Regions from separate parts of the Glutamicibacter sp. NPDC087673 genome, predicted to be linked through region 2. Evidence: predicted binding sites of a transcription regulator. Region 2 holds the regulator's gene; each other region holds the start of a gene.
What was found. Region 2 encodes LexA, which represses DNA repair genes until DNA is damaged. Its sites were predicted from a motif close to TCGAACANNTGTTCGA; they were not measured.

Region 1 (9,741 bases), on a different contig from region 2:
CCGCGCAGCGATCACCGCGCACAACCAGCACGCCAAGGCCACCATGGCCGCCGCTTCCAAGGCAGCGGCCCAGTGAGCGCCGGGCTGCCCGAGTCCTTCCATCCGGGCCGCTTTGCCGGCAAGGTCGTCATGGTCACCGGCGCCGCCCAGGGCATCGGCTGGTCCGTGGCCCGGCGCATCGCCGCCGAGGGCGGGGAAATGGTGCTCGTGGACCGCGCGGCGCTGATCCACGAGGTGGCCGGGGCCCTGCGCGCCGACGGCGCCACCGCGCTGAGCGTGACCGCCGACCTGGAAACCTACGAGGGCGCGCTGGCTGCGGTCACCGCCGCGAAGGACCAGTTCGGACGCATCGATGTGCTGGTCAACAACGTGGGCGGAACCATTTGGGCCAAGCCCTACGAGCACTACGCGCCCGAGGAGATCGAAAAGGAAATCCGGCGATCGCTGTTCCCGACCTTGTGGATGTGCCGTGCGGTCTTCGAGGAAATGGTCCAGGCCCGATCCGGAACCATCGTGAACGTCTCCTCGGTCGCCACCCGCGGCATGAACCGCGTCCCGTACGCGGCGGCCAAGGGCGGGGTCAAGGCCATCACCTCGGCGCTGGCCATGGAGGGCGCCGAGTTGGGCATCCGCGTGGTCGCCACCGCGCCGGGCGGCACCGAAGCCCCTGAACGGGTAGTCAAGCGCGGGCCGGCGCCCACCGGCGAGCAGGAAAAAGCCTGGTACCAGGCCATCGTGGACCAGACCGTGGACTCAACCTTGCTCAAGCGCTACGGCACCTTGGACGAGCAGTCGGCGCCCATCGTGTTCCTGGCCTCGGATGAGGCCTCCTACATCACCGGTTCCACCCTCGCGGTGGCCGGAGGAGACCTCGGCTAGCGGCAGTCCCGGCACCGCAAACGCACCACCATGGAACAAACGGCTCGTGATCACGGGCCGTTTGTTCCATCCAGCACCATCCCGGCCGTGCTTCCAGCGCCGGGCACGTATTTTCCGGGGAACAACGAGGTTCCCCGGTCACCGCAAACGAACGGAAAAACACGTGAATACCAGCCCAATGACATCCAGCAACGCCGCCAATGGCGCCGTGCGCTGGGTGGTGGTGATCGCCGCCATCGCCCTGATCTTCGACGGCTACGACCTGGTGGTTTTCGGAACCATCGTCTCCACGCTGCTGGCGGACCCCAGCCAGCTCGGCCAGCTCGATGAAGCCGCCGCCGGATTGCTGGGCAGCTACGCGCTGCTCGGCGTGATGGTCGGTGCGCTGTCCACCGGCGCGATCGGCGACTACATCGGCCGGCGCAAGGCGATGATCACCGGCATCATCTGGTTCTCCGTCGGCATGGGCCTGACCGCGCTGGCCCCCGACACCCTGTGGTTCGGCATCCTGCGCTTCCTCACCGGCATGGGCGTGGGTGCGATCGTGGCCACCGCTGGCGCGGTGGTGGCCGAGTTCGCCCCGAAGAACCGCCGCAACTACTACAACGCGATCGTCTACTCGGGCGTGCCGGCCGGAGGCGTGCTCGCCTCGCTGCTGGCCATGGTGCTCAGCGACGTGATCGGCTGGCGCGGGCTGTTCCTCATCGGCGCGCTGCCGCTGCTGTTCCTGCTGCCGATGGCCTGGTTCAAGCTGCCCGAATCCCCGCAGTGGCTGCTCTCCCGCGGCCGCGTGGCCGAAGCCCGCGAGGTGGCTGCGCGCACCGGAATGCTGCTGGAACTTCCCAGCGACGCCGATGCCGGGCAGCTGAAGGCCGAACGTGTCGGCTTCGCCGCGCTGGCCACCAGGCGCTACGCGCTGCCTACCGCACTGCTGGGCATGATGAGCTTCGCCGGACTGCTGCTGACCTATGGGCTGAACACCTGGATGCCGGAAATCATGCAGCAGGCAGGCTACGGCAAGTCCCATTCGCTGCTCTTCTTGCTGGTGCTGAACCTCGCCGCGGTCTTCGGCGGGCTGCTGGCTTCGGTGGCCGCCGACCGCGTCGGCCCCAAGCAGGTCGTGGCGCTGACCTTCTTCCTGGCCGCGCTGGCAATGGTGCTGCTGCCCCTCAAGCTCCCGCTGGGCTTGCTGCTGTCCCTGGTGGCAGTGGCAGGTGTGGGAACCATCGGCACGCAGGTGCTGATCTACGGATTTGTGTCGAACTACTACCACAGTGCCGCCCGCGGGGCCGGGGTGGCCTGGTGCGCCGGATTCGGCAGGCTGGGCGGGATCTTCGGCCCGCTGCTGGGCGGAGTGCTGCTTTCGGCGGGAGTTTCCCCGGGAACCGCATTCTATGTCTTCGCCGCAGTTGCTATCGTTGGAACGCTGGTCACCACCTGCGTCCCGATGACCCGTTCGGCCGCGCAGCGCAGCGCGCAAGAAGAGCTGGCTGCCGCGGGAGCAGGGAAGTAGCAGCACATCGAAACGCAACGCGGCGACGCAGGAAGGCTGGTGAACGCCATGCTCAGTGCCCAGCAGGGCCAGGATGCGCTCATCGGCCTTTCCCGCGAAGTCCAGCAAACTGGCAGTACCCTGGCCGTGCTGAAGGGTCCGCGCGGCAGCGGCAAGAGCACGATCATCAAGGCGCTGCTAACCCGGTTGGCCAGCCAATCGGTGCAGCTGGTGACCGCTTCGCGCTGGGAAACCGCGCAGCCCGGAGCCGCCTTGGGCCCGTTGCTGCAACGCAGCCACGCAGGCTCGGCCGGGGCGCTGGGCGAGGCCTTGCTGGAATACCTGCGCAGGGAGGCGCCGCAACCCCGTGTGCTGGTGCTGGAAAATGCACAATGGGTCGATGACCTGAGCTTCCAGGCGCTGCACTACGCCTGGCGCCGCTTGCGCAATGAACCGGTACTCATCGTGCTGGTGATGCGCGACCAGAACCTGGCCAGGCTTTCACCGGAAACCCGTGAATTCCTGGCCGACAGCCAATTGCAGATCCTGCAGCTTCAAGTGCCCGATCCAACGCATGCGCGCGAGATTATCTGCGCCAGGACGGGGATCGACCTGCCGCCCATGGCCGTCGAGCAGCTGGTGGACTACACCGAGGGCAACCTGCAGGTGGTCATCGAGCTGGCCCAGGAGAATCCGGAGCACAGCTGGGAGCAGTTCGACCGCTGGCCGCCTGCCCCTCGCGCCCTGTCCTTGCACGTCATCGAGCTATTGGAGGGGTTGGAACCGCGGGCGCGGGCGCTGCTGGAAGCGGCCGCGGTGCTCGGCGCGCAGGCCCGGATCGACAATATCGCCAAGCTGGTGGGCGAGGATGATCCGCTGCTGCCGATCCAGCAGATTCTCGACTCCTCGCTGGCGCAAACCCACGGCCATAGCGGGAAGGTGCGGCTCGGGTTCGAGAACGCATTGACCCAAATGGCTGTCTACCATCAGATCCCGCTGAGCACCCGCATCCGGTTGCATGCTTGCGCCGCGGACATCGTCGAGGACCAGGGGGCCAAGCTGGGCCATCGGGCCGATGCGAGCATCCTGCCCGATGGCAGCTTGTCGATGGAACTGCAAGACTACGCGCGGTCCCAAGGCAAGCGGGGCGAGTGGTCTTCGGCGGCTACCGCGTACTTCAGGGCCATGCACTTGTCCCCGGAACCGATGCGCCGCGACTCCCTGCTGCTCAACGCAGTGGATGCGATTGTCGCCGCCGGCGAGCTGCCGCGGGCGCAAACCTTCGCGCATCAGCTTTCGAGCTTGGAAAGCAGTCCGGAACGGGACGTGCTTTCCGGATACATCTCGATCCTGCAAGGCCGCGCCAACACCGCGCAGCGCTGGCTGTCCAGTGCCTGGCAGAACGCGGTCCAGCATCAGGACAACGATGTGATGGCCGCGATCGCCCAACGCCAAGTCCTCGATTCGCTGTGCCGTTTGAACGGGCAGAAGATCATTGACTGGGCTGAGCAATCGCTGCGCCTTGCCCAGGTGGGCAGCCCGCTGGCCATTGAGAACGCAGCCATCCAAGGGCTCGGCCTGGCAATGATGGGCCGGGCTGATGAGGGGGAACAGGTCTTGATGGACCTGCTGGCCACCCTTCCGGCGGGAGCACAGCGCCAGCGCGCGGAAATGTCACTGGGCTGGGTCTACCTCGCGACCGATCGCGTGGAGCTAGCCCGGCACGAGCTCTCCGCAGCCAGCTCCACGGACTTCAGCGATGGTTCCCTGCGCATCTCGCTGTGGGCCAAAGCCTGGTCGGCGCGCGCTGAATTCCTCATGGGCGACTGGGACCAAGCGCTGGAGACGGTTCGATCCGCGCAGTCCCTGCAGGAGCGTTCTGAAATCCAGATCCTGCGTCCGCTGATCCAGCTGACCGCGGTGCAGATTCACGCATTGCGCGGCAATTGGGAGCAGGCGGATCTGCACCTACGCAAGTCGTGGGCACGCACCGGCAGCTATGCCATTATGGAGATGCCTTACCGGATGGCGCGGGCCGAGATTGCCCGGGCGCAGGCAAACCATGAAGAGGTTGTGCGGACGCTGGAACCATTGCTTCGGCTGGACCGTACGCAGGGCATCGACCAAGCAGGTTTCTGGACCTGGCAGGATACATACGCCATGGCGCTAATCCGTTGCGAACGCCTGGATGAAGCAGAAAAATTCGTACAGCCGTTGCTGGAGAGTGCTCTCGCTTCAGGCCACCAGAGCGGAGCCGCTCGATTCCTGAGCGTGCAAGGCACCTTGCTGGCAGCCCGCGGTGATATCGACGCAGCCCGTTTGGCCTTTGAAGATGCCATCCGCCGTTTGGAAGGCATCGGGTCGGTCTACCACCGGGCAAAAATTGATTTCTACTACGGGCAATGCCTGCGCCGAGCCGGCAAGCGAGCCGAATGCGTTGCGCCGTTGACCCGCGCGCTGGCGATTTTCACGCACTTCGATGCATCCGTGTACATCGACCGCTGCACTCGTGAGCTCCAGGCAAGCGGAACCGGGATGCTGCGCAGGGAGAGTGCTGACTGGTCGACGCTGACGGCGCAGGAACAAGCCGTGGCCAAGCTGGTTTGCGAAGGTGCAAGCAATCGACGTGTCGCTGAAGAGCTGTATATAGGCACCAAGACAGTGCAGTACCACCTGACCAAGATCTACACGAAGCTGGCGGTCTCAAACCGTACTGAGCTTGCTGCGCTGGCGCGTTTCGACCTTGAAGGATAGTGCCTTTCGACTGAGAAAAATTTTCATTCCCGAGGGCAGCGAAACCATGCGGAGTTCGAGTTGACCTGCGCCCTGTGACTGTAGATTTTTTTCATTCAGCACGAATCGCTTGAATCGAACGCGGCCGGGATTCTTGATTCAGGCCGCGGCCAGCAATGCAACCGGACTCAAAGCCGTTGCTCCTGCGAAGTATGGGTGGTGTGGTGGTGCTAGTGACTGAAAAAATTTGTCACTCGAAACCCAAATCAGGTACTGGCTCTAACTGGTTCCGGTTCCGGGCAGGCCCTCATCTTGGCCGAGCCCCAGTACTCGCCGCACTTCGGGGGTCAATTGCACCTTGCAGGCCGCAGCCTCCTGGGGACGTTGAGGACAATGATCGTTGACATGATCAAATTTCTCCACGTTGTCCACGCTCTCGGGAACCGTGATTGACCGCAGCCCGTGCGGAGATACCCACGTCTTGGAGCCATCCGGGCAAGCGAAGACCTTCCAGCCAAGCGCGTGCTTGTACATCTGATGCTGCTTGCACAAGAGATGGGTGTTCTGCCGGGTAGTGTGGCCGCCCTGTCCATACGCTTCGATGTGATCAATTTCCGAACGATCGGGCAGGCGGCGGCAACCAGGGAAACCGCAATGCTGGTCGCGGTAACGCAGCAAATCGCGCAACCCCTGGGAAGGCCGATATTTCTTGGGCTCCACATCAATTGCGGCTCCCGTCCACGGGTCGGTCAGAACGCGCTGGAACGACGGAGCATCCGCGGCGATTTCCAACGCTACGCCGATTGGGATCGGCCCGTAACCTTCCAAATCAGCGAGGGCGCGAGCGGGATTCACGAGCATTTCAATGGCTGGGATCGTGATGGCAACCCGTGGCTTCAGCGGCATGCCTTCCGTTCCGGGCCAGCCATGCAGATACACGTCCGCAAGCACATCGGCTTCAACCTGCGTTTGCGTGCGCAGATCCTTGGAATCAGTGATCTGGGCGGCTGCCTGCTTTATCGAGTTGCGAATCGAATGGATGACATCAGCTCGGTGATGCAGCTGCAAGGTAGCCATGCCATTCTCCTCATTCCACACCTTGAGATTACGGGCTGCGAATGCGTTCTTCTGCCGGTTCTCTGCCGAATTGGGATTCATCCGGTCGTGAAAGCGACGGGCCCGCTGGTAGACGGTTTCGTCGCAGGCTGTTCTTGCCAGAGGCAGCAAATTTTCCTCCATGCGGCCGACCTGCTCCGGGGAAAGGTCTTGCGAGTATTTGACGATGTCGTGGGCGGCCTTAACGGTAATCTCACCTGCAGCGAGCGCGGCAAGGGTGGCTTTGCAGGCGTGGCGCAAGCCCTTGGCATGGAACATCCGTTTGCTGGCTTTACGGACGGATTCGCGCAATGCGACAGCTGACTCAGCTACGAAATTGGAGTTGATGACCTGCTCGCTGCCACGGTCTATGCCATAGTATTCGGCACTCTTGCTGGCTTCGGCTTCTTCGTCTGGAGTGTGGGCATGCTCGGTGGCAATCAGGTCATTGAAAGACGCGCTGACCTGCTCGACTCCGTCTGCCAGCAAAACGCAGATAGCGGCTTCAGCGCTGCTCATCAGGCGTTGGAGTTTCTTCAGGCGCTCCAATGCGTCTCCGGGCCCATCCACGGGGCCCGCATTGAATAGTTCGTCGGCAACCTGCTTGATGGGTCCGAAGAACAACTGATGCTCGCGATGGGCGTCGAGCGCTGACGCTCTGTGCGACTCCATGCGGGTGCCCGGCGGGCGCAGTGGAAGGCGATGTTCATCGTCGTGATCGTCTAGATATGCGGGAATAGTCATAGTTAACGTTCGCGCAGATTATCGACAGTATCTTCTGGTTCGAAACCAATTGTGGATAAGTTCTAGAAAGTTTATACGAATGCGATTAAGCGTGATTCCGGCGCGAAAATCGCTGGACCAGGGAAGGCAGTAATGGGTGCCGTGCTAGTTGCTAGTTGGATGCAGGGGGCGCGGCGGACGGGTGAAGGCAGTTCGGATGCCAAGGGCTGCCATGGCTGCGAGTATGGCAAAGGCGAGGACGCTGGCCATGTACAGGGGTGCGGCTAGATCCGCGGCGGCATCGGCGTTCCAATCGGCAAAGGTGTCGCCCACCGAGTTCATATTGGCGAAGGAAGCGAAGAAATAGGCTGGTGCGCCTAAGGCAATGATCAGGCTCCAAGCTCCGATAGCCGCCCAGGCGGGCAGCTTGCGTCCGGCGGAAACTACCGTAACGAGCCAAGAGATGGCGAGGGCGGTTCCAATGGCTGCGAAGACCCACCCTCCAAGCGAGTCGTAATTCTGGTCCATTGAGGCCATCTCGGAAATGGTTTCATCGAGGGAGAGTCCACTTGCTGCGGTCACGGCCCAATTGTTCATGAGCAGTGAGCCGTAAGCCGCGTAAGCCATGATCATGGCGAACCCGGAGATAGCTAGAAGTTTACGCATGTCAGTAGCCTAACAGTGCACTAGTCAACTCAGCGGTAAAATCAATAGGCGTATGAGTTGGGCGCCCATGCTACGTCCTTGCACGATCAAGCTGTCCTGAGGCCAGCTGCCTGTATTCCAGTGCAAGAATCCGTGAATCAGATGCCCTTAGTCGGTAAGGTGCATTATGGGCCGATCGGGAGCCCAAAGCGATCGCGCGAGCGACATCACCCAGCGCCGCAATGCAGCGCCAACCGTTAGAAGGAGACTAGGGATGATCTTCACCAAAAAAGGCGACGCCGCAGTTCTGGCCAAGCTCAGCACAGCTCCAGCACCCTATCGCGAGATTGCCGAACGGCTTCACGCCATAATCATGCAGAGTGCACCATCGCTGGAGCCGATCGTCCGCTGGGGACTTCCGTTTTACGTCCGGGATGGCAAAGACGTCTGCTACATCAAGCCTGACAAGGACTTCGTAGGTTTCGGTTTTGGAGAAGTCGTGAATCCAGCCTACGAGGAAGGCTCCCGCATGCATCCAGTTGCATGGACTATCACCTCGCTGGATTCTGCAACGGAAGACAGGATCCGGGAACTGGTGACGAAGGCCGCGGGCTGATCCCGAGCAAGCTAGCTGGCCGCAAGATGAACAGTGCGCCCGCTGCAGGCAGCCGCATTGCCTGGAGTCCGTCCTCAAGTGCGCCGAAGGTCCCGGCAGCGCCATTGCTGTCGGGACCTTCCACTTCGCGTCGGTAGCGCTGGGAACAGAAGCCTAGGCGGCAAGCATCGAGATGCCGTGCTCCTCTTCTGGCATCCATCCGGTCCAGGCCCAGTGGTTCTGGGGTTCGTTGGCATCGGCAGCTCGGTGCGCGATGGATTGGGGTTGGAACTTCCCGGCTGGATCGTTCAGTGTTGAAGCATTCATGCTGCACTCCCATTGGATTGGCGGGTGTTGGCCCGTTCGGCGAGGTTCCGGGTACGGCAACGGCGGGGGTCCGGCCAATGTGGACTGGTCCCCCGCCGTGTTGAGGCGCGCTGGGGCTTACTTCACAGGGTCGAGCACGAAGTCGTAGGTGACCTGCTTGCCGTTGCCCGATGCTGCTGGCTGCACGTCGAGCATCAGTTCCGGCTTCACCGCGGTGGCGATGTCGTCGTCGTTGTGCGCATCGCCCGGGAAGTACAGCTGGGCGGTGAGCAGCTCGTGGCCCTCGGCGGAGACCTTCAGGTGCAGGTGCGCTGGGCGCCACGCGTGCCAGCCGGCGGCGGCGATCAGCTGGCCGCAGGCACCGTCGGTCGGGATCTGGTACGGGGCTGGCTGCATGGTGTTGATCTGGAAGTTGCCTTCCTCGTCAGCAATGAAGGTGCCGCGCAGGTTCCACTCGGGGATGCCAGGAGCGAACTGCGAGTAGAAGCCCTCTTCGTCTGCGTGCCACAGCTCGATCTTGGCGTTCTTCAGCGCCGAGCCGTCGGTTGAGCGGACCTGTCCCTGGAAGAGCAGGTTGGTGCCCTTCTCGTCCTCGCGCATCGAGATGGTGGCAGGGGTGTTCTGCGAAGGCGCTTCGGGCACGTAGTAAGGGCCTTCGATCGAGCCCTTGTTGCCTTCGCGGTGGTCGGTGGCGACCTCTTCCACCGAGTGCTCCAGCCACACGTCCAGGAACAATGGCCATTCGCCGTCGTCGCCAACCTTGATCAACCATGCCTTCAGGGCATTGAACTCGTCGTAGCTCACGCGTTCTTCGAGGATGATGTCGTTGGCGGCCTTGACGAGCTTGGAAGCAAGCATGTTCACGCGCTCGGTGGAGGTCGCGATGCTGCCGAGCTTGCCGGAGTTGCGGAAGCTGTCGGTGGCGGCGTTGCCGGACTTGGCTGCAGTTGCGTCTGCTGGAGTTTCAGTGGTCATGGTGACTCCCCTAAATTATGTGGTGTGGCGGATGCGGATCCATACTGTGACCCCCATCATCCCGGGTGATTGATATTCAATGTAGTGCAGCGTCTATGCCAAGTGAAATACTCATTTGGTGGTCATTGGAACGTTTTGAATATCAATGCTTGTGGGCTGGGACACGGAGGGAATCCGCCGGTCCGGAAAAGTCCTAGGCCAGCGAATTCGGATGCTTGGCCAGCGCGGTGACCTTGATCTTCATGTACGGGTACATCGGGAAGCCGCTGAGGATTTC
Region 2 (9,741 bases):
CGCAGATTGTCGGCCGTGACGTACCGCGATTACTCGACTCGCTCAAGGGCAAGCTCTCGCGCCCGATGGATGTCGCGCTGCTCAAGGGGCGCTCGAACTACCTGTGCCAGTACAAGCTCGGCGGCGGATACCCGGATGACGAAGGCACTCTTTTTTCCATGGACGAGCCGGCAATACCTGCCGGCACCACTTACTCGCCGCTGGCTAGCGAAGTAATGAAACTGCGTGAATGGGCCGAAGAGACCGACACGGGTGACCGCGATGAACTGGTGCCCGGGGTTAGTGACAAGGCTTGGAAGCAGGTCTCGGTTTCGGCCATGGAGTGCCTCGGCTCGCAGAAGTGCCCGATGGCGGACGAATGCTTCTCGGAAATGGCGCGTGCACGTGCCGCCGAGTCCGACGTGGTCATTACGAACCATGCGTTGCTGGCGGTTTCGGCCTTCGAGGGGCTTTCGGTTCTCCCGGACTTCGAAGTCGCGATCATCGATGAGGCCCACGAACTGCAAGATCGCGTGACCAGCTCGGTTTCGGGCGCGCTCTCCTCGCGCATGGTGCTTACCGCCGCTGGCGGTGCCAAGCGCCATTGCGGTATCAATGCGGATGAGATGGTCAAGGCCGCAAACCGCCTGGAAAAGTCGTTGACCGGGTTGCCGACAGGCTTGCTGGAACATGGTCTGCGCGAAGACATGGGCATTGCCCTGAACGACATCGTGGAGCAGGCCCGGCTGGCTCTGGCGCTGTCCAAGCCCGAAGCCAATGCACCGGCCGATGGCGGCCGCCAGACTGCCCGCTCCCAGCTGCAGGCAGTGATGGATGATGCGATTCGCATGCTCGAATCCGAAGAACGCCGCGAGGTCCTGTACACCACCCGTCCGCGGGAGTTTGTCGAAGGCCGGGGCTACGTCGAGGCCGATGAGAGCCAGCCTGCAACCTTGAACGTGGCACCGTTGTCGGTGGCCGGCAAGTTGCGCGAGGGCCTCTTCGACGGGCGCACGGTCGTATTGACCAGCGCCACCTTGGCCATTGGCTCGCAGTTCGACTCGGTAGCAGGCTCCTTGGGCCTGATGGGCGCCGGCGCTCCATCATGGACCGGCGTAGATGTTGGCAGCCCTTTCGATTACCCCAAGCAGGGCATCCTCTACGTGGCCAAGCACCTGCCCAAGCCAGGACGCCAACTGGCGGCGGAGACGCTGGATGAGATCGAAGATCTCATCAAGGCCTCCGGTGGCGGCGCCTTGGCGCTGTTCACTTCCAAGCGTTCCGCCGAGGAAGCGGCAAGCATCTTGCGCGAGCGCCTGGACGTGGAAATCTTGTGCCAGGGTGAAGCCAGCATGAAGTCGCTGGTCGAACAGTTCAGCAGCGAACGCGACACCTGCCTGTTTGGAACTATGACCTTGTGGCAGGGCGTGGACGTGCCAGGCGATTCTTGCCGGCTGGTCATCATCGACAAGATTCCTTTCCCGCGCCCGGATGATCCTATCTCCAAGGCCCGTTCCGAGGACGTGGCCAAGCATGGCGGAAATGGCTTCATGCAGGTTGCCGCCACCCATGCGGCGATTCGCCTGGCCCAGGGTGCTGGGCGCTTGATTCGTTCGGTCGGGGATAAGGGCGTTGTGGCGATCCTTGATTCGCGCATGGCCACGGCGCGGTACGGCAGCTTCTTGAAAGCTACCCTGCCGCCGATGTGGCCGACTGTCGATAAGAAGGTCATCACTGGTGTTCTCAAGCGATTGAACCCGGGCGGGAAATAGCCGCGGCCAGAATATGAACTTGAGCTGTCCTTCGGGACAGCTCAAGTTCTTTAACCGGTACCAGCATGATGCTTCCAGACGCACTAAGGTCTGTGACAAGAACTGATGAAGCTCGAATCGGAAGGCACCATGGAGTCCATGCAGGAATTGGCGCACCAAGCCGCGATCGACACCCACCAGCGGTTCGGGCATCGCCTCATGGGGTTGCCCGGAACGTGGATTGGACAGAGCTACAGCAAAGCGCATCGGTTGCGCGACGGAAGCATGCTCAGCAATCTCAATGGTTTCGCGCACCCGCTTGCGGAGTGGAACTATTGGTGGCAGGCGCACTATCTGGATGCCATCATCGATGAGGGCCGATCGTACTGGGACGAAGGCAACGAACACCGGGCGCGCGAAGCGCTTGCCCGGGCCAACGGCCTATTGCGCGGCATTCGAATTCGAAACTTCGGGATCTTGCCCAACTACTTCTTCGACGACATGGCTTGGCTTGCCCTGGCCAGCGGCCGCCTGTCAGAGTTCACGCAGCTGGCGACGGGACACAGGAGCCGTCCTGCCGAGGCGGCAGTTCGGACGCTGGGACGGCAGCTCCATGCCGGCATGGATGGGGTGCTGGACGGCGGCCTGTACTGGTCCAGAAAGCGGGATTTCAAGAACACGCCAGCCAACGCGCCGGCGGCACTGTTCTTTGCCCGTACCGGGGAGAAAGAGACCGCGCGAGAGCTTCTCCAGTGGCTGGAAAAGAATCTGTTCAGCGTGGAGCGAGGACTGTATCTGGACGGACTTCGGTTGACCACGCAGGGACACGCCGTGGAACCATCGGTCTACACCTATAACCAGGGCCTGGTGCTCGGGGCATTGCTTGAGCTTGGCGAGCCTGCTGATCTGGCTCACGCTAAAGTACTGATCGATGCCACCACGAAATCGCTGTCAACTGCTGCCGGGGTCCTCTCGTTCAACAGCGGGGGAGACGGCAACCTGTTCGCGGGGATACTCTGCCGATATCTGGCCCTCGCCGGTAATGATGTCCGCTTGGAAGCCCGGAGCCGGGAGCAGGCCAGGAGGCTGGTCATGGCAACGGCGCGCCATCTGGCTGACCAGGAACCACGCCGGCTTTCGGCGGCAATCCAACGCTGGATGATCTTCTCGGCGGCCGCTCAATTCGAGTTGAACGCCGGCCAATAGCGGGTTAAACGAGAATTGCGCTGGTGCCAAGCACCAGCGCAATGACCGTACGTATTCTAGAGCGAGCGCATCACCGAGACGACGCGTCCCATGATCGTTGCGGCATCACCCAAAATTGGTTCGTAGCGCGAGTTCTGCGGAAGCAGCCAGGTATGCCCGTCACGCTGCCGGAAAGTCTTTACCGTGGCTTCTTCATCGAGCAGGGCAGCTACGATGTCGCCGTTGTCCGCCGTCTGCTGGCGGCGGACAACTACCCAGTCGCCATCGCAAATCGCAGCGTCAACCATTGAATCGCCGGAAACCTTGAGCATGAACAGTTCGCCGTGGCCTACGAGCTGACGAGGCAACGAGAAAACATCTTCGACGGACTGTTCGGCAAGGATCGGACCGCCGGCAGCGATACGGCCAACCAGGGGAACCATGGTGGTGTCAGCGGAAGTGCTCAATTCAATGATCTTGGCGTCTTCGCTGGCATCTGGCTCGACCGGCTTCGAAACTTCGGCCTTCTCGGCGTCTTCGGCCAGCTGCAGAGGCAGCAGGATTTCCATTGCGCGCGGACGGCGTGGATCTCGACGGATATAGCCGAGCTTTTCCAGCTGGCTCAGCTGGTGGGTGACGCTCGAAAGGCTCTTGAGCCCTACTGCGTCACCAATCTCACGCATCGATGGTGGATAACCGTTCTTGCCGATTGACCGCTGGATCGTCTCCAGGATCTTCTTTTGGCGAATCGTCAGCGAACGTGCATTCGATCGGGGAGTGCGTTGTGAAGCTGACATGAGATTTTGCCTTCCCTAGCAATCATTCGAAAGTTCGTAAGTCCAAACTGTCGGCGCTAGATGGTGAGATGTTTTCATTGCTCGTCTACTTCGAAATCTTAGTAGATAAGCGAGCTTCTTTCAAAGATTTGTTCGAAAACTTCTGGACAAGTTCCGCAAACCTCTGTTAGAACAGATATACGAGGTTCGAACAAGTTTTCGAATCTACGCTTTCGAATACAAATTCGCATCACTTGAATTTCTTGAGGAGACAAAGTCATGGCAACCGTCGCACTTGACTCAAATCAGACCCAGGCACCACTGAAGATCCGCATCAACCGTCGCGGATGGGCCGTGCTTGTGGGTATGCCCATTTTCGCACTCACCATCGCCGCAGCTTTCTTCATCTCCATGTTTGCCTCTGACGCGCATGCCGCAGCCGATACTCCTGTTGGAGTCGGAACCGTTGATGTCACCGTTATTCCAGGGGATACGCTGTGGAGCCTGGCCCGGGATTACGCCACCGGTTACGACGTGACCTCGGCAGTGGGCCACATCGCCGAACTCAATGCCCTGACCGGCAGCGAAATCCAGGTTGGCGAAACCTTGTCGATTCCGGTCCTTGCCGGCTAGCTTCCCCAGCCTGCTTAGAGTTTGTTACCTGTGGCCGTAGCGGATTCACCGGCAGGCGCGCTGCGCACGTAGACTTGATGCGTGAATGACCGCAGTGAACTTTTGAGTCAGCTGCCCTTGCGTGAGAATCTCCGCGGGCTATCCCCTTATGGCGCACCACAAATTGACGTGCCCATCCAGCTGAACGTCAACGAGAACACCCATCCGTTGCCACCGACAGTCGTCGATGCCATTGCACAAGAGGTGGCCAAGGCGGCGGCAATGTTGAACCGGTATCCGGACCGCGAGTTCACCGAGCTTCGCGAACTCCTAGCCGATTACCTCGGCCACTCGCTCACCAAGGACAATATCTGGGCCGCTAACGGTTCCAATGAAATCCTGCAGCAAATCCTGCAAGCCTTTGGCGGCCCCGGCCGTGCCGTGATGAGCTTCGGCCCAACCTACTCCATGTACCCGCTGCTTGCCAGTGGTACTGACACGAAATATATCGCCGGTGAACGCGCCGCAGATTTCACGTTGTCCGCCGATTCCGCAGCCGCACAGGTTCGCGAGCACAAGCCGAACATCGTTTTCCTCTGCTCTCCGAATAACCCCACCGGCACGGCCCTTGGCCTGGACGTCATCACCGCGGTATATGAAGCCATGAGCGAGCATAACGGCATGGTGATCGTGGATGAGGCGTACGCCGAGTTCTCCTTGGCCAGCACCACCTCGGGGCTGAGCCTGCTCGAAGGCCGCCAGCGGCTGATTGTCTCGCGCACCATGTCCAAGGCTTTCGGCCTGGCCGGTGCGCGCGTAGGCTACCTGGCCGCTGCGCCAGAAGTCACCGATGCCATCCGCTTGGTGCGACTGCCGTACCACCTGTCGGCAGTGACCCAGGCAACCGCCATCGCGGCCTTGAAGAACATCGAGTTGCTGTTGGCCCAGGTCGAGGACATCAAGTCCCAGCGGGACCGCATCGTCGCGCGCCTGAAGGAACTTGGCCTCAAGCCATCGGTCTCCGACTCCAACTTCGTCTTCTTCGGTGGCGTCGAAGACCCCCACAAGATTTGGGAAGGCCTGTTGGAAGCCGGCATCATCATCCGCGACAATGGAATCCCGGGAACCTTGCGTGTTACGGCAGGAACCGAATCGGAAACCACAGCCTTCTTGGAACGACTTGCCGAACTGCTCGGCTCGCAGAAGTAATCAAAGACAAGCGAAGGAAGACATGTCTGCCGAATTGATTGGCGCACGTCGCGCCCGCATGGAACGCGTGACCAGCGAATCGTCCGTATTCGTTGAACTGGACCTCGATGGCACCGGTGTCTCTGAGATCAGCACCTCGGTGCCGTTCTACGACCACATGCTGACTGCGCTATCCAAGCATTCGCTCATCGATCTCACCGTGCGTGCCACCGGCGATACCCACATCGACGTTCACCACACCGTCGAGGACACCGCGATCACCATTGGCGAAGTACTGCGCGTGGCACTGGGCAACAAGGCCGGCATCCGCCGCTTCGGCACCTCCTACGCTCCACTGGACGAAGCCCTGTCCCGTTCGGTAGTCGATGTGTCGGGCCGGCCATACCTCGTGCACTCCGGCGAGCCTGCGGGCCAGGAATACCACCTGATCGGTGGTCACTTCACCGGTTCGATGACCCGTCACGTCTTCGAAGCCATCACTTTCCACGCACAGATCTGTGCTCACATCGAGGTGCTCTCGGGTCGCGACCCGCACCACATCGTTGAAGCGCAGTTCAAGTCCTTCGCGCGCGCATTGCGCGAAGCGGTAGAGCGCGATGAGCGCATGGGCGACAAGATCCCATCCACGAAGGGTGCACTGTAAGTGGAAAAGAAAACAGTAGTTGTCCTGGATTATGGTTCCGGCAACGTCCGCTCCGCTGTGCGCGCTTTGGAAGCCGCCGGCGCCGAAGTGGAACTGACCGCAGATCCGAAGAAGATCGTGGCCGCCGACGGCCTGGTAGTCCCCGGTGTTGGCGCCTACGCCTCGGTCATGGAGCAGCTGGCCAAAACCGGTTCCCTGCGCTGGATCGGTCGCCGCATTGCCGGGGGCCTGCCGGTTTTGGGTATCTGCGTGGGACACCAGGTCTTCTTTGAAGAAGGCGTGGAACACGGTGTGAAAACCGAAGGCATTGGCGAATGGCCGGGCAAGGTTGAACGCCTGCAGTCAGATGTCATCCCGCACATGGGCTGGAACACGGTACGCCCGCCGGAGGGATCCAAGCTGTTCGCCGGCATCGAGGGTGAACGATTCTACTTCGTGCACTCCTACGCTGTTCAGAAGTGGGAATTCGACGTAACGCAGCCAGCGATGACCCCGCCACAGGTGACCTGGTCGACGCACGGAACGCCCTTCGTGGCCGCCGTCGAGAACGGCCCGCTATCGGCAGTGCAGTTCCACCCGGAGAAGTCCGGGGACGCTGGCGCGCAGCTGCTTCGCAATTGGTTGGGGACGCTCTAGGCATGTGGACCCTTATTCTGGGCGTTGTCGGGGCCTTCCTGATTGGCGGAGCCATTTCGATGAAGAGCCAGAAGGCCCATATCTCATGGATCATCGCGCTGTGGGTACTTGCAGGCCTGAGCCTGATCGCAGCCTGGTCCTTGACCTACTAATCACATTACTTCTTCACTAAGGACGTCATGAGCGAGCAACCAATCCTCGAACTTTTGCCTGCAGTAGATATCGCTGGCGGACAGGCAGTGCGCCTGGTCCAGGGCGAAGCCGGTTCCGAGACCGGATACGGCGACCCGCTGGAAGCTGCGCTCTCCTGGCAGAATGCCGGCGCTGAATGGCTGCACCTGGTCGACCTGGACGCAGCCTTTGACCGTGGCAGCAATGTTGAGATTGTCCAGCGCATTGCCAAGGAACTGGATATCAAGGTCGAGCTCTCCGGCGGTATCCGCGATGACGCTTCACTTGACCGGGCCCTGGAATTCGGTGCTACCCGCGTCAACCTCGGAACCGCCGCGCTGGAGAACCCGGAATGGACCAAGCAGGCCATTGTCCGCCACGGTGACAAGATCGCCGTGGGCATGGACGTGCGCGGAACCACCTTGTCCGGCCACGGCTGGACCAAGGACGGAGGCGACCTGTGGGATGTTCTGGCCCGCCTCGAAGATGCCGGATGCGCCCGTTACGTCGTCACCGACGTGACCAAGGACGGCACCCTGCGCGGACCGAACGTTGAATTATTGCGCGAAATCGCTGCCAAGACCAGCAAGCCGATTGTCGCCTCGGGCGGCATCTCCTCGCTCGAAGACCTCCGGGTCTTGCGCGAGCTGGTTCCAGAAGGCATCGAAGGAGCCATCATGGGCAAGGCGCTGTACTCGGGCCAATTCACCTTGCAAGAAGCGCTCGATGTAGCAGGTCGCCGCTAGGCCCCATGCTGCAGCAGGGAAAGACGATTCAGAAGCTCGCGCTTTTGAATCGTCTTTTTTTATTCGTGAAAGCGGATCCCGGTCTTTCCCTCCTCGGGCCCGCGACTGCGCGCAGGTGCTGGGAAAGAAATCTGAAATCATCGGATAGGGGTGTCCAAGCTCATGACTGCAGTTTTGAAACTTCCCTCCAACAACCCCGAAACCACCGATAGCATGGAGCTATGAGTACCGAGCAACCTGAATCTGCACCCAAACGCCACCTGCCGGGACATATTGTCGCTGCACTGGCGCAGGCAGGCTCTAGCACCGACTCTGCCGGTCAGGACTGGGAAGGCCGGGACCTGAGCGGTGAAGGCAACCCCCTGCATAATTTCGACAAGGACGACGGCAAGGCCGACGCCAACGTCGTTGCCGCACTGGCGGCCTTGCGCGATGGCAGCGCAGGGGAGGGCGAGGTGCATAAATCCTTGTCCGAGGCACGCGTTTTCGTTGCGGTGGTAGCCCAGCTCGGCGAAGAAGCCATGACGGAACACGGCTTCGCATCCGACAAGGAAGCCGATATGGCGCTGGTGAAAATCAAGGCTCCAGATGGCCGCATGGCCCTGCCGATCTTCACGACCGTCGAACGATTGCAGGCTTGGCACAAGGAAGCTCGACCAGTGGCGGTTTACGCCCCGCGGGCGGCCCTCTCGGCAGTCAGCGAGGAATGCCAGCTGCTGGTACTCGATCCCGGAAGCGAATTCACCTTCGTGCTTCGACGACCGGGGGTCTGGAACCTGGCCAAGCAGATCGACTGGATTCCGAGTTATCAGAACCAGCAGATCGCCAACCTGGTGCAGGATGCAACCGAAGGCTTTGGCCAGTTGCAGACCGTCAAGGTTGCCCCGGGCAGGGGAGTCGGCTCACGCAGCAAGGACGGGCAAGTGGTCCTTGGCGGAGGTCCCGGACCGGAACTGAACTTGCAGTTTGTTTTTGCTCCCGGAACGAGCGAGAACGACGCTCGCGAGACGACTCGCGCAATCCACGGACGTTTGTCCCAAAACACCGAATTCGCTGAAGCAGTGGATTCCCTCGAACTCAGTTTGCACAGCGCGCCGAACTAAACCGGCGGGCTCTTTTCGACCAGACAAGGAACTTTCCGGGCATGAAAAGCTATTGGCAGATTTTGCGTCAACCGCAGATCTCACTTTTGTTGCTGATTGGCATGATTGCCCGACTTCCGCACTCCGCATTGAGCATGCTGCTGCTCCTGCATCTGGTGAACAACCTCGGCCAATCCTGGGTTTCGGCCGGTCTGGTCACGGCCGTCATGACCTTGGGCATCGCCATTGGCGCCCCGTGGCGCGGTGCCCGCGTAGATGTCTGGGGATTGCGCCGCGCGATGATCCCATCGGTGATCGTCGAAACACTCGTCTGGTGCACGGTGCCGCATGTTCCACTGGTCTGGGTGTACCCGCTGGCCTTCATCGGCGGACTCTTCGCGCTACCGGTCTTCTCAGTGGTGCGTACCGCGCTGGGCATCATGACCACCGGCGAACAACGCCGTACCGCCTTCGCCTTGGATGCCACCGCCACCGAACTGGTGTTCATCGTCGGACCTGCAAGCGCCGGCATTGTCGCCACCCAGATCAGCAGCGTCATTGGATTGAGCGTCATCGGCGTGACCTCGACGGTTGCCGGGTTGGCGCTGATGATCCTGAATCCGCCAACGCGCAGCGATGATCCCAAGGCGATCGCCTCGCGGGCCAACGTGCACGAGGAACGCTTGGGGGCGGAGGCCAGCTTCATTGCGGCCGCGCCGATGGGTGTACCCGAAGTCGAGGGCGAGCTGATCGCAGCCGGCATGAAGTCTGCCCGCGCCCGCATCAAGCAGCGTGGCCGCAACTTCAAGAACCGTTTCAACTGGGTCAGCGCTTCGGTCCTGGCAGTATTCATTGCCGCGGCCGGAGCAGGCATGCTGCTCACCGGCACAGAAGTGGCCATCGTGGCCGAATTGGACGCGTCGGCGCAGAGCCACCAGCTGGGTCTGGTGT
Region 3 (9,741 bases), on a different contig from region 2:
AGCGGATTGATCATTGATCGCGACAGGCCATGAAGCAAGGCAGTGCCAACGCCATGGCGGCGATGTTCCTTGCCTACGGCCAAGGAATGCACCATGAGCTGGCCGTTCAGGCCCTGCTGGGCAAAGCCCCGGCCCACGATCTCTCCCTCGTCGGTACGAGCCAAGGCATGCTCGACGCGGCGCAATGCCGGATGCCCGCTGGAGAGCTGGGTGCTGGTCTCGCGCCAAAGGTTCGTCACGTTCAGCTCGGCCGCATCAGCTCCCGTGGCCTCAGGCACGTTATTGCCCAAACGGATCTTGCCGGTCCAACGATCCATTGGAATGGCCAATGGGCCAGCATGCCAGGAAACCTGGGCATTATCGGAGAAACCGGTCGCCCTCAGCTCATCTGCGTGGGCGCCTGAGTTAACCCAAGCTTCCACGCGCCGGGCGCCGAGCCGATGGCCTTCGGCTAGCGCCGGACGCAGGCCCGCCTGTTCTGGCTGTTCGGGGAACAGCAGGATCAGCCGCTTGCGTACTGGCTGCCATGCCCATGAGCATCCGTGGGTGGTAAAGATCTTGCCGCCGGTGGCGACTGCAAGTGCCTGATGCCAGTGGCTTAGTGCTTCCTGTGCGGAGGCAATAGTGGTCATTATTCTGCGTTCACCAATCCTCGACGGCGCAACAACGGTTCAACCAATGCGGTGCGGCCGCGGAATAATTCGTAGGACTCAAGGGGATCGCGCGTATTGCCGCGCGAAAGCAGTTCCTCACGGAACCGATTACCATTTTCGCGCATTAAGCCCCCATTTTCCTCGAACCACTGCACAGTGTCGGCATCGAGCACCTCACTCCAGATGTAGGAGTAGTAGCCAGCGGAGTATCCATTGGCGAAAATGTGCTGGAAATAACCGGTGCGGTAGCGAGGCGGAATCATTGCGGAGTCGAAGCCGGCGCCCTGAAGCACGTCCTGTTCGAACTGCAGCGGATCCTCGATAACAGTCCCGGCGCTGATGGTGTGCCAGGCCCAGTCAAGGACACTGGCGGCAAGGTACTCAGTGGTTGCAAAACCCTGGCCCCATAGCGAAGCCGCGCGGATCTTCTCGATCAGCGCATCGTCCAAGACTTCGCCGCTCTGGTGGTGGATAGCATAACCGGATACGACATCCTCGTGGAGCATCCACATCTCGTTGACCTGCGATGGGAACTCCACGAAATCGCGGGGGACCGAGGTGCCAGAAAGCGAAGCGTACTTTCCGCTGGAGAACATCCCGTGCAGCGCATGGCCGAACTCGTGGAACAGCGTATTTGCCTCATCCATGGACAGCAGAACCGGATCACCCGGCGCAGGCGGGGCGATGTTCAAGGTGTTGGTGACGATTGGCCGCTCGTCCAGGAACGAAGCGGCATCGCGCAGGCTGGTCATCCATGCACCGCCCTTCTTGGTATTCCTGGTCAGGTAGTCGCCGGTGTAGAGCGCCAGCGGCTTGCCATCGGCGTCGAAAACTTCGAAGACGCGAACATCCTGGTGGTAGGTGGGAAGGTCGAACCGCTCGCTGAAGGTAATGCCAAACAGCTTGGTAGCGGTCGCGAAGACCCCATCGACCAGGACCCGGTCTAATTCGAAGTAGTTGCGAAGTGCCTCGGAATCCACCGAGTACTCCTCACGCAAGACCTGGTTGGAGAAGTATTTCCAATCCCACGCGTTGATTTCGGCACCGGCGATCTTGCCCAGCACCTGGGCTTCCTGGCGGGCATTTGCGGTGGCGGCCTTGGTTAGCTCGGCCAGCCGTTCTTCCACCGCAGCGGTGGAAGGTGCAGTGGCCTGGGCGAGCACGGTTTCTGCATGGTTGGCGAATCCGAGCAGAGCGGCGCGTTCAGCGCGAAGCTGTGCCATTTCGGCGGCCACATGGATGGTCGCGTTTTCCTCGGTGCCACGGCTGATCGAGGCATTGAACACCTTGCGGCGGGACTGGCTTGACGCGAGCGACTCCAGGACCGGTTGCTGGGTAGGCGAAACCAGCGTCAGCAAGTATCCCGATGCGTGGCCTGCTTGCTTGGCGGCTTGCGCAGCGGACTCGATCGCTTGGCTGGAAAGACCTGCGAGTTCCTCAGCATCGTCGAAGTGCACAGCGTGGGCATTCTGATTTTCCAGGACGAGGTCAGCGAACTGCGTGGAAAGCTCAGCGAGTTTGGCGTTCAGTGCCTTCAACTGGTCCTTTTCGGCGTCGCCCAAGCCTGCGCCGGCCAACTGGAAATTCTTCAGCGTTTGCTCGGCTAGACGGGCATCTTCACCCTGGAGACCCTCATAATTCAAAGCTTGTAGACGCAAGTACAAGGTTTGGTTTAGGTAAATCTCATCTTCTTGCCTAGTCCAGATCGAAGAAATATCCGACTGAATCGCCCGCAGATCTTCGGTGCCGTGGGCGGAAATCACCGAGAAATACGTCATGAGCGCACGGCGCAGGGTCTGCCCGCTGGCTTCCAGCGCCAAGAAAGTGTTCTCAAAAGTGGGAGCCTGGGCATCGTCGATGATGCGCTGCAGCTCCTCACGCTGTTCGGCTGCGCCGAGCCGGACTGCCTCCAGGTAATGCTCAGCGGTGAGCTGGTCGAAGGCTGGCCATTGGTAGGGCCTGGTACTGGGAGTCAGAAGCGGGTTTTGCATAGGCCTAGGTTTTCATGGAAAACGTGATTTAGCTTGCATTTACACCCCAGATGCCCAGCTGAGCTAGGCTCGATGCATGCCCCAACGTGCACTGCCTGCATTTCTTCCGCTGAGCTCAACGCTGCTGGCCGCATTGCTGATTGGCGGTTGCTCTGCAGTCCCAAGCGATCACGCAGAACCAGCAACCCCGCAGCCTTCCGTCCAGGCCAGCGATCCTGCCTCGCCGGAACCGGCTCCGAGTTCAGCCATAGCGGATGCCTCGGCCGCACCTTCGGCGCCCGAAGAGCTATCGCTGATGGTTACCGGCGATGTACTGCTGCATCCGCAGCTATTGGATGAAGCGAAGCAAGCGGCTGGAGCGGAAACGGGCAACGGCGGCGACTACGATTTCAGCCCCTTGCTTGCGGGCCTGGCACCCTATGTCCAGGACGCAGATGTGGCGCTATGCAATCTGGAAACACCGATTGGTGTCCCTCCGTATTCGGGGTATCCGCGGTTCACGGTCCCAGATCGAATCCTGGCCGACCTCGGCGCTATTGGCTACGACGGATGCACCACTGCCACCAATCACACGGTAGATGCCGGGACGGCCGGAGTAGAGCGAACGCTGGACGCTCTGGAAGCGAATGGGCTTTTCGCGACCGGCTCCTACCGCAGTGAAAAAGAATCCGAGAAGCCATCGATCCTGGACATGGAAGGCGTGAAGCTCGGTGTAGTAACCAGCACCTATTCGCTCAATGGCTTGCCGGAAGAAGCTGACTGGCAAGTCGATACCGGGGTGGATGCGCAGCAACTGATCGCCAGGGGCAAGGCAACGCGCAAGGCGGGAGCGGACATCGTCGTGGCTGCCGTGCACGATGGGGCTGAATACAGCACCGAACCGACAGCGTCCCAGAAAAGGCTCGGTCGAGCCTTGGCAGAGTCCGGTGTCTTCGATTTCATCTACATGCACCACACCCACTCGGTATTGCCCATTGAGAAGCACGACGGAACCTGGATCGTCTACGGTTTGGGCAATTCCGTGGCAAAACACGCCACACCAACCATTCTCAACCGCGAAGGCATCAGCGTAAAGGCAACGTTTACCCAGGGAGCGCCCGGCGAATGGGATGTCAGCGAATTGCGGTGGGTACCGCACCAGCTCTCAAATGAACCTGTGGCCTGGTGCCAAGTCTTCGATGCTGCTGGATGCATACGGGAAGATGAAGCAAAAGCCTCCTTGAAGCGCAGCGAGGCCACAGTGAATGCCTATGGCGCATTCGACGACGGACTTCGAGAGTGGACGCTGGACTGACCTAGCGCAATGGCCAAGGTGCCCACACGCGGCTTGAGGGAAGAATTGCGCGTGCTCTGGCTAGCCGTGCCGGCGATATGTCTTCAAGGCCGCGGGACTGCTCGCCGAATCCTGTCCGGTCAACGTCGAAACAGTGCACGAGGCGGTCCATGCCTCGATCCAGGAACTCGCCGAATCCTCCGGACGCGGCGGCACTCACCTGGATCTCGAGTTCCTCAAGGATTTCTGGGACAACTTCGTCGCATCCATCGCAGCCGCACGGCGGAAATGTCGCGCGGTACAACGCGCCGAGCTCCAGGTGCACCGCGGGAAACGTGGTGAAGACCATGCCCAGTGGCGCGCAGCGCGAATCCATCGGAAATACGCGAACAGAGCGCACCACATGGCCCGGTTGAATCCGCATTTGCCTGGCCAGCCCGGGATCTTCGAAGCAACGCACCTCGAACTGCTCGCGCAGGCAATCCAGCAACGCCTGGGCTACCTGCGGCACCGGGGCAAAGCGTTGCACATGGGAGGTCAGCGAATAGCTCTCCGCTGGAGGCTGCTCATCCCAGCGCTGGCCATAGGGGATCAGCGCACCGTGCTCGTCGAAGTAATCCGCCACTTCGATATCTGGGCGCTGGTAGCCGTGAAGCATGTTTGGGTTCTCCGTTTCTGCCGCATGCAGGTATTGCGGGAATTCAGTGCCCGAACTCATCCGAATCGGTGAAGGGGCCAGCACCGGTATCCATGGCATTGATGGCGGCCATTTCCGCCTGGGTGAGCTGGAAGTCGAAAATGTCCAGGTTCTCGCTCTGCCGCCGCTGGTCTGCCGATTTCGGTGCCGCTGCCCGCCCGGACTGGACATGCCAGCGCAAGGTCACCTGCGCGCTGCTCTTCCCATGCGCTTGGGCGATCCGGACCAGGGCAGGATGTGAAAGGAGTCCAGATTTCTTGCGTCCCAGCGGGGAATAGGATTCGGTCCGAACGCCATGCTCGGTGTTGAAACCTTGCCAATCGACGCTTTGCCGTTCAGGATCAACCTGGATCTGGTTCAGCGCCGGCACGAGCCCCGAATCCAGGACGTTCTGCAGCTGGTAGGGCTTGAAGTTCGAGACTCCCGCAGCCCGGATCTTGCCCTCGTCTACTAGTTTGCCCAGCTCAGTGAAGGCTTCGACATAGGTGTTCTGCTGGGGGTTGGGCCAGTGGATCAAGAACAGATCCACATACTCAAGACCCAAGCGGTCCAGGGAGTTCTCCAACGCCTGGCGCACGCCTTGGGTCGAATGCCATTGCTTGTTGAATTTGGTGGTTACGAAAATTTCATCGCGATGAAGCCGGCTCTGTGCCAGGGCCTTGCCCACGGCGTCCTCATTCTCGTAGTTCTCCGCTGTATCAATGCGGCGGTAGCCCACGTCGAGGGCGGACAGCACCGCTGCGGCCGCCTCGTGTCCACGCATGGGCCACGTGCCCAAACCGATCGAGGGCATGCTCACGCCGCCGGCAAGTTCGAGGGAAGAAATATCAGCAATCATGTCCTTGAACCTACCAAGTTCCACCACTTGCCGGGAGGCGGCGTCGAAGAATCCGCGACACACCGGGAAACAAAACAGGACCACGGCGTCTCTGGGTTTAACGTTATTTCGGCGCATTTTTCGTGCTGCCAACCACTGAACACCATGAAGGTTAGAACCATGCCGAAAATAGGCGTCCTCGCTCTGCAAGGGGATTTCCGCGAACATCTGGCCTCTTTGGAACGGCTCGGGCAGCGCACGCACATGGTGCGCACCGTCGTCGATTTGGAGCAGGTTGACGCGCTGGTGATTCCCGGCGGCGAGTCCTCGGTGATTGACCGGCTGTCCCGCAACTACGGGCTAGCTGGTCCCATCAAGGAGCGCATCGCAGCAGGCATGCCAGCCTACGGCTCCTGCGCCGGAATGATCATGCTGGCCGATCGCATCGAGAACCCTGCAATCTCGCGAGATGGCGCGGTACAGCAAAGCTTCGGCGGCATCGACATGACGGTCAAGCGCAACGCGTTCGGGCGCCAGATCGACTCATTCGAGCACCAGCTGGACTTCAACGGGCAAAATCTCGAAGCGGTGTTCATCCGCGCACCGGAAGCCGTGCAAATTGGCCCGGACGTGCAAGTGATCAGCACCGTTCAAGCGGGGACGGATCACGAACAGGGTAGAATTGTTGCAGTACGCCAGGGAAAATTGTTGGCAACCAGCTTTCACCCGGAAGTCACCGGCAGCACCGCTATCCACCAATTTTTCATCAATCTCACGCGAGGAGACGCTTAAAGCATGTCAGGCCACTCCAAATGGGCAACTACCAAGCACAAGAAGGCCGCGATCGACGCCAAGCGCGCCAAGGCCTTCGCAAAATTCATCAAGGGCATTGAAGTTGCCGCCCGTGCCGGCGGCGCCGACATGGCCGGCAACCCGGCACTGGAACTTGCTGTCAGCAAGGCCAAGAAGAACTCCGTGCCGATCAACAACATCGACCGCGCCGTCAAGCGCGGCGCTGGCCTGACCGGCGAGGTCGTCGACTACACCGAGATCATCTATGAAGCACGCGGCCCGCAGGGCTCGGCCCTGCTGATCGAGTGCCTGACCGACAACAAGAACCGTGCAGCCTCCGAGGTGCGCGTGGGCATCACCCGCAACGGCGGCACCATCGCCGACCCGGGTTCGGTCGCCTACCTGTTCAACCGCCAGGGCGTTGTCCGCCTGCCCAAGGGCGAGCTGACCGAAGACGACCTGCTGATGGTCGTGCTGGACGCCGGTGCCGACGAGATCATGGACGAGGACGAGAACTTCGCCATCGTCTGCGACCCTTCGGACCTGCGCGCTGTGGCCGCTGCGCTGGATGAAGCGGACATCGCCTACGAGTCCGACGAAATGGAATTCATTCCATCGATGAAGGTCGACCTGGACGTTGAAGGAGCTCGCAAGTTCCTCAAGCTCTACGACGCGCTGGAAGAACTGGATGATGTCCAGGGCATCTACACCAACGCTGATCTGTCCGACGAGGTTCGCGCCGCGCTGGACGAAGAGCAGTAAGGCTTGGCCTTACGTGTTGTTGGCGTCGATCCCGGCCTGACCCGTTGCGGTCTTGCCGTGGTCGACGTCGCTGCAAACAGGCAAGTTTCGCTGGTGGACGTCACCGTCGCCGGCACCCCTCCGGGCACTCCGCTCGATGCCCGGCTCTTGAAGATCGCCAACGCCATCGACGAATGGCTGGATCTGCATCAGCCCGATGTGCTCGCCTTGGAACGCGTGTTCGCATCGGCGAACGTCTCCACGGTCATCGGCACCGCGCAGGTCACCGGCGTTGTCATCACCGCGGCAGCGCGACGCGGAATACCCGTGGCCCTGCACACGCCGACCGAGGTCAAGGCGGCGGTTACCGGTTCGGGACAGGCCACCAAGGCGGCGATCGGCAAGATGGTTGCCAAGATCTGCCGGCTCGATGAACCGCCTAAGCCTGCCGACGCCGCTGATGCGGTGGCCTTGGCGATTACCCACGGCTGGCGCGGTGCGGCCACCGGCTCGAATGCCTCGGCCTCCGCGGCTAATGCCGGTGGTTCGTCGCAGCTGACCGGTGCGCAGCAGGCGTGGATTGCCGCCGAGGCGTCGGCCAAGCGCCGTGCAGTGCGCCGCTAGCCGGCCAGCACGGCAGCGGCCCCGACCCACCGGGGAACGCGGCGGATCGATATTCGTAGGTATCTTCGATAAACTGGGTTCGATCGAACATATATCCCAAGGAGTGGCATGATCAGCTCATTGACCGGCACCGTGCAGGCGGTAGCCCTGAATACCGCGGTAATTGACGTTAACGGCTTCGGGATGCTGGTCAATGCCACCCCCGGGACGCTGTCCACCCTGCAGGCAGGACGCGAGGCAACGGTATTCACCTCCATGGTGGTCCGCGAGGATTCGATGACCCTCTTCGGCTTCGCCACCGCTGAGGAACGCGATGTCTTCGAGGTCCTGGTTTCCGTATCGGGCATCGGGCCACGCACCGGCTTGGCCATCTTGGCGGTGCACTCTCCGGAGGAAGTCCGCATCGCGGCGAACACCAAGGACACCGCCGCTTTCACCAAGGTATCGGGCATTGGCCCCAAGGGCGCGAGCCGCATCGTGCTGGAACTGAACGGCAAGCTGATCCCGACCGGCGCGCCAGCGGCCCCGGTTTCCGGCGGCGGCAACGCGAGCGTCTGGGAACCGCAGGTGATCGAGGCGCTGACCGGCCTGGGCTGGAGCGAAAAGGATGCAACCAGCACCCTGAAATCGCTGTCCAAGGCTGATCCAGATGTCGTTGCCACCGGCAACGTCGCAGAAATCTTGCGTGCTGCACTGCGCAGCATGTCCAGCGGAACCCGCGCCTAAGCGGTCTGCGAGAGGATCAACTGATCATGAATGACTCCACCGGGCTCACGAATGCCGGCAGCGAACCCGAGGAACGGGTAATCGAAGCGGCCCTGCGCCCGCGGAACCTCGACGACTTCGTGGGCCAGTCCCGAGTGCGCCAGCAGCTCTCGCTGGTGCTCGAAGCAGCGAAAATCCGCGAACGCACCGCGGATCACGTTCTGCTCTCTGGCCCGCCGGGCCTGGGCAAGACCACCTTGTCGATGATTATCGCCGCCGAGATGAATGCGCCATTGCGCATTTCCTCCGGCCCAGCGATCCAGCATGCCGGTGACTTGGCCGCGATCCTCTCGTCGTTGACCGAAGGCGAGGTGCTGTTCCTCGATGAAATCCACCGCATGTCCCGGCCGGCCGAGGAAATGCTCTACATGGCCATGGAAGACTTCCGCGTAGATATCATCGTCGGAAAGGGCGCCGGCGCCACGGCCATTCCGCTGGAGCTTCCGCCCTTCACTCTCGTTGGCGCAACCACGCGCGCCGGACTATTGCCCGGCCCGTTGCGTGACCGCTTCGGCTTCACTGGCCATCTGGAGTTCTACGCGGTCAAGGAGCTTGAACTGGTTTTGCGCCGTTCGGCCATGATGCTTGATTTGAGCGTCACTTCGGCCGCGTTCACCGAGATCGCCGGACGCTCCCGCGGCACGCCCCGTATCGCCAACCGCCTGCTGCGCCGCGTGCGTGACTGGGCGCTGGTGCATAAGCTCGAAGAGATCGATGCCAAAGCGGCCGCCGCCGCCTTGGACATGTACGAGGTCGATGCACGTGGCCTTGATCGCCTGGACCGGGGTGTGCTCGAAGCCTTGTGCACCAAATTCGGAGGGGGACCGGTGGGGCTATCGACCCTGGCCATCGCCGTGGGTGAAGAAACCGAAACCGTCGAGACTGTCGCAGAGCCATACCTGGTGCGTGAAGGGCTGATGGGCCGGACTCCGCGCGGTCGTATTGCCATGCCCGGAGCCTGGGCGCATTTGGGCTTGGCGATGCCAAAGGATGCGATCTTCGCCAGTGCGCAAAGCTATGAAAACGATGAGGATTAGGCAAGCATTACTTCACTGCCCGCGTAAATGGTCTGCCGGTTCACCGTGACGCATTAGACTAAAGACGCCCGACCTATGCCCGTTTCGGGGCGAGGTGGGGCGTCTTTGCTGTATTACGCCAGAAATAGCCGCAACAGCATCCCAGAACTTCAGATCAAATCGCAACAATTCGTTAGCAGGTAAATACGTGAATCCCCTCGTAATCGCTCAGGCCGCTGGTGGCGGCTTCAACCCTTCGCTGATCCTGATGGTCGCGCTGTTCGCAGTGCTGATCTTCATGATGTTCCGTGGCCGCAAGAAGCAGTCCGCCCAGCAGGAGAAGCTGAAGAACAACACCGTGCCAGGCGCCAA

Region 1: ACIOTL_RS03150 (DUF222 domain-containing protein) is a predicted target of LexA. The motif match lies at 7,007-7,022, and genes of this name have one in related genera.
Region 3: ruvA (Holliday junction branch migration protein RuvA) is a predicted target of LexA. The motif match lies at 7,672-7,687, and genes of this name have one in related genera.

Annotation. Positions count from the first base shown of each region.
Region 1 covers NZ_JBIUWB010000001.1:664,550-674,290, reverse strand. The annotation lists gene benC (benzoate 1,2-dioxygenase electron transfer component BenC) at 1-76, shown strand, start outside; gene ACIOTL_RS03165 (1,6-dihydroxycyclohexa-2,4-diene-1-carboxylate dehydrogenase) at 73-879, shown strand; gene ACIOTL_RS03160 (MFS transporter) at 1,058-2,392, shown strand; gene ACIOTL_RS03155 (LuxR C-terminal-related transcriptional regulator) at 2,441-5,125, shown strand; gene ACIOTL_RS03150 (DUF222 domain-containing protein) at 5,384-6,943, opposite strand; gene ACIOTL_RS03145 (hypothetical protein) at 7,088-7,588, opposite strand; gene ACIOTL_RS03140 (DUF1801 domain-containing protein) at 7,842-8,183, shown strand; gene ACIOTL_RS03135 (hypothetical protein) at 8,337-8,489, opposite strand; gene catA (catechol 1,2-dioxygenase) at 8,607-9,464, opposite strand; gene catC (muconolactone Delta-isomerase) at 9,658-9,741, opposite strand, start outside.
Region 2 covers NZ_JBIUWB010000004.1:430,033-439,773, forward strand. The annotation lists gene ACIOTL_RS12185 (ATP-dependent DNA helicase) at 1-1,751, shown strand, start outside; gene ACIOTL_RS12190 (glycoside hydrolase family 76 protein) at 1,857-2,936, shown strand; gene lexA (transcriptional repressor LexA) at 2,993-3,712, opposite strand; gene ACIOTL_RS12200 (LysM peptidoglycan-binding domain-containing protein) at 3,971-4,324, shown strand; gene ACIOTL_RS12205 (histidinol-phosphate transaminase) at 4,406-5,512, shown strand; gene hisB (imidazoleglycerol-phosphate dehydratase HisB) at 5,535-6,155, shown strand; gene hisH (imidazole glycerol phosphate synthase subunit HisH) at 6,156-6,791, shown strand; gene ACIOTL_RS12220 (hypothetical protein) at 6,794-6,943, shown strand; gene priA (bifunctional 1-(5-phosphoribosyl)-5-((5-phosphoribosylamino)methylideneamino)imidazole-4-carboxamide isomerase/phosphoribosylanthranilate isomerase PriA) at 6,971-7,708, shown strand; gene ACIOTL_RS12230 (SseB family protein) at 7,930-8,811, shown strand; gene ACIOTL_RS12235 (MFS transporter) at 8,853-9,741, shown strand, end outside.
Region 3 covers NZ_JBIUWB010000003.1:383,483-393,223, reverse strand. The annotation lists gene ACIOTL_RS09380 (GNAT family N-acetyltransferase) at 1-632, opposite strand, end outside; gene ACIOTL_RS09375 (M3 family metallopeptidase) at 632-2,644, opposite strand; gene ACIOTL_RS09370 (CapA family protein) at 2,721-3,938, shown strand; gene ACIOTL_RS09365 (DUF6226 family protein) at 3,940-4,575, opposite strand; gene ACIOTL_RS09360 (aldo/keto reductase) at 4,619-5,452, opposite strand; gene pdxT (pyridoxal 5'-phosphate synthase glutaminase subunit PdxT) at 5,612-6,223, shown strand; gene ACIOTL_RS09350 (YebC/PmpR family DNA-binding transcriptional regulator) at 6,227-6,985, shown strand; gene ruvC (crossover junction endodeoxyribonuclease RuvC) at 6,989-7,588, shown strand; gene ruvA (Holliday junction branch migration protein RuvA) at 7,697-8,314, shown strand; gene ruvB (Holliday junction branch migration DNA helicase RuvB) at 8,341-9,390, shown strand; gene yajC (preprotein translocase subunit YajC) at 9,578-9,741, shown strand, end outside.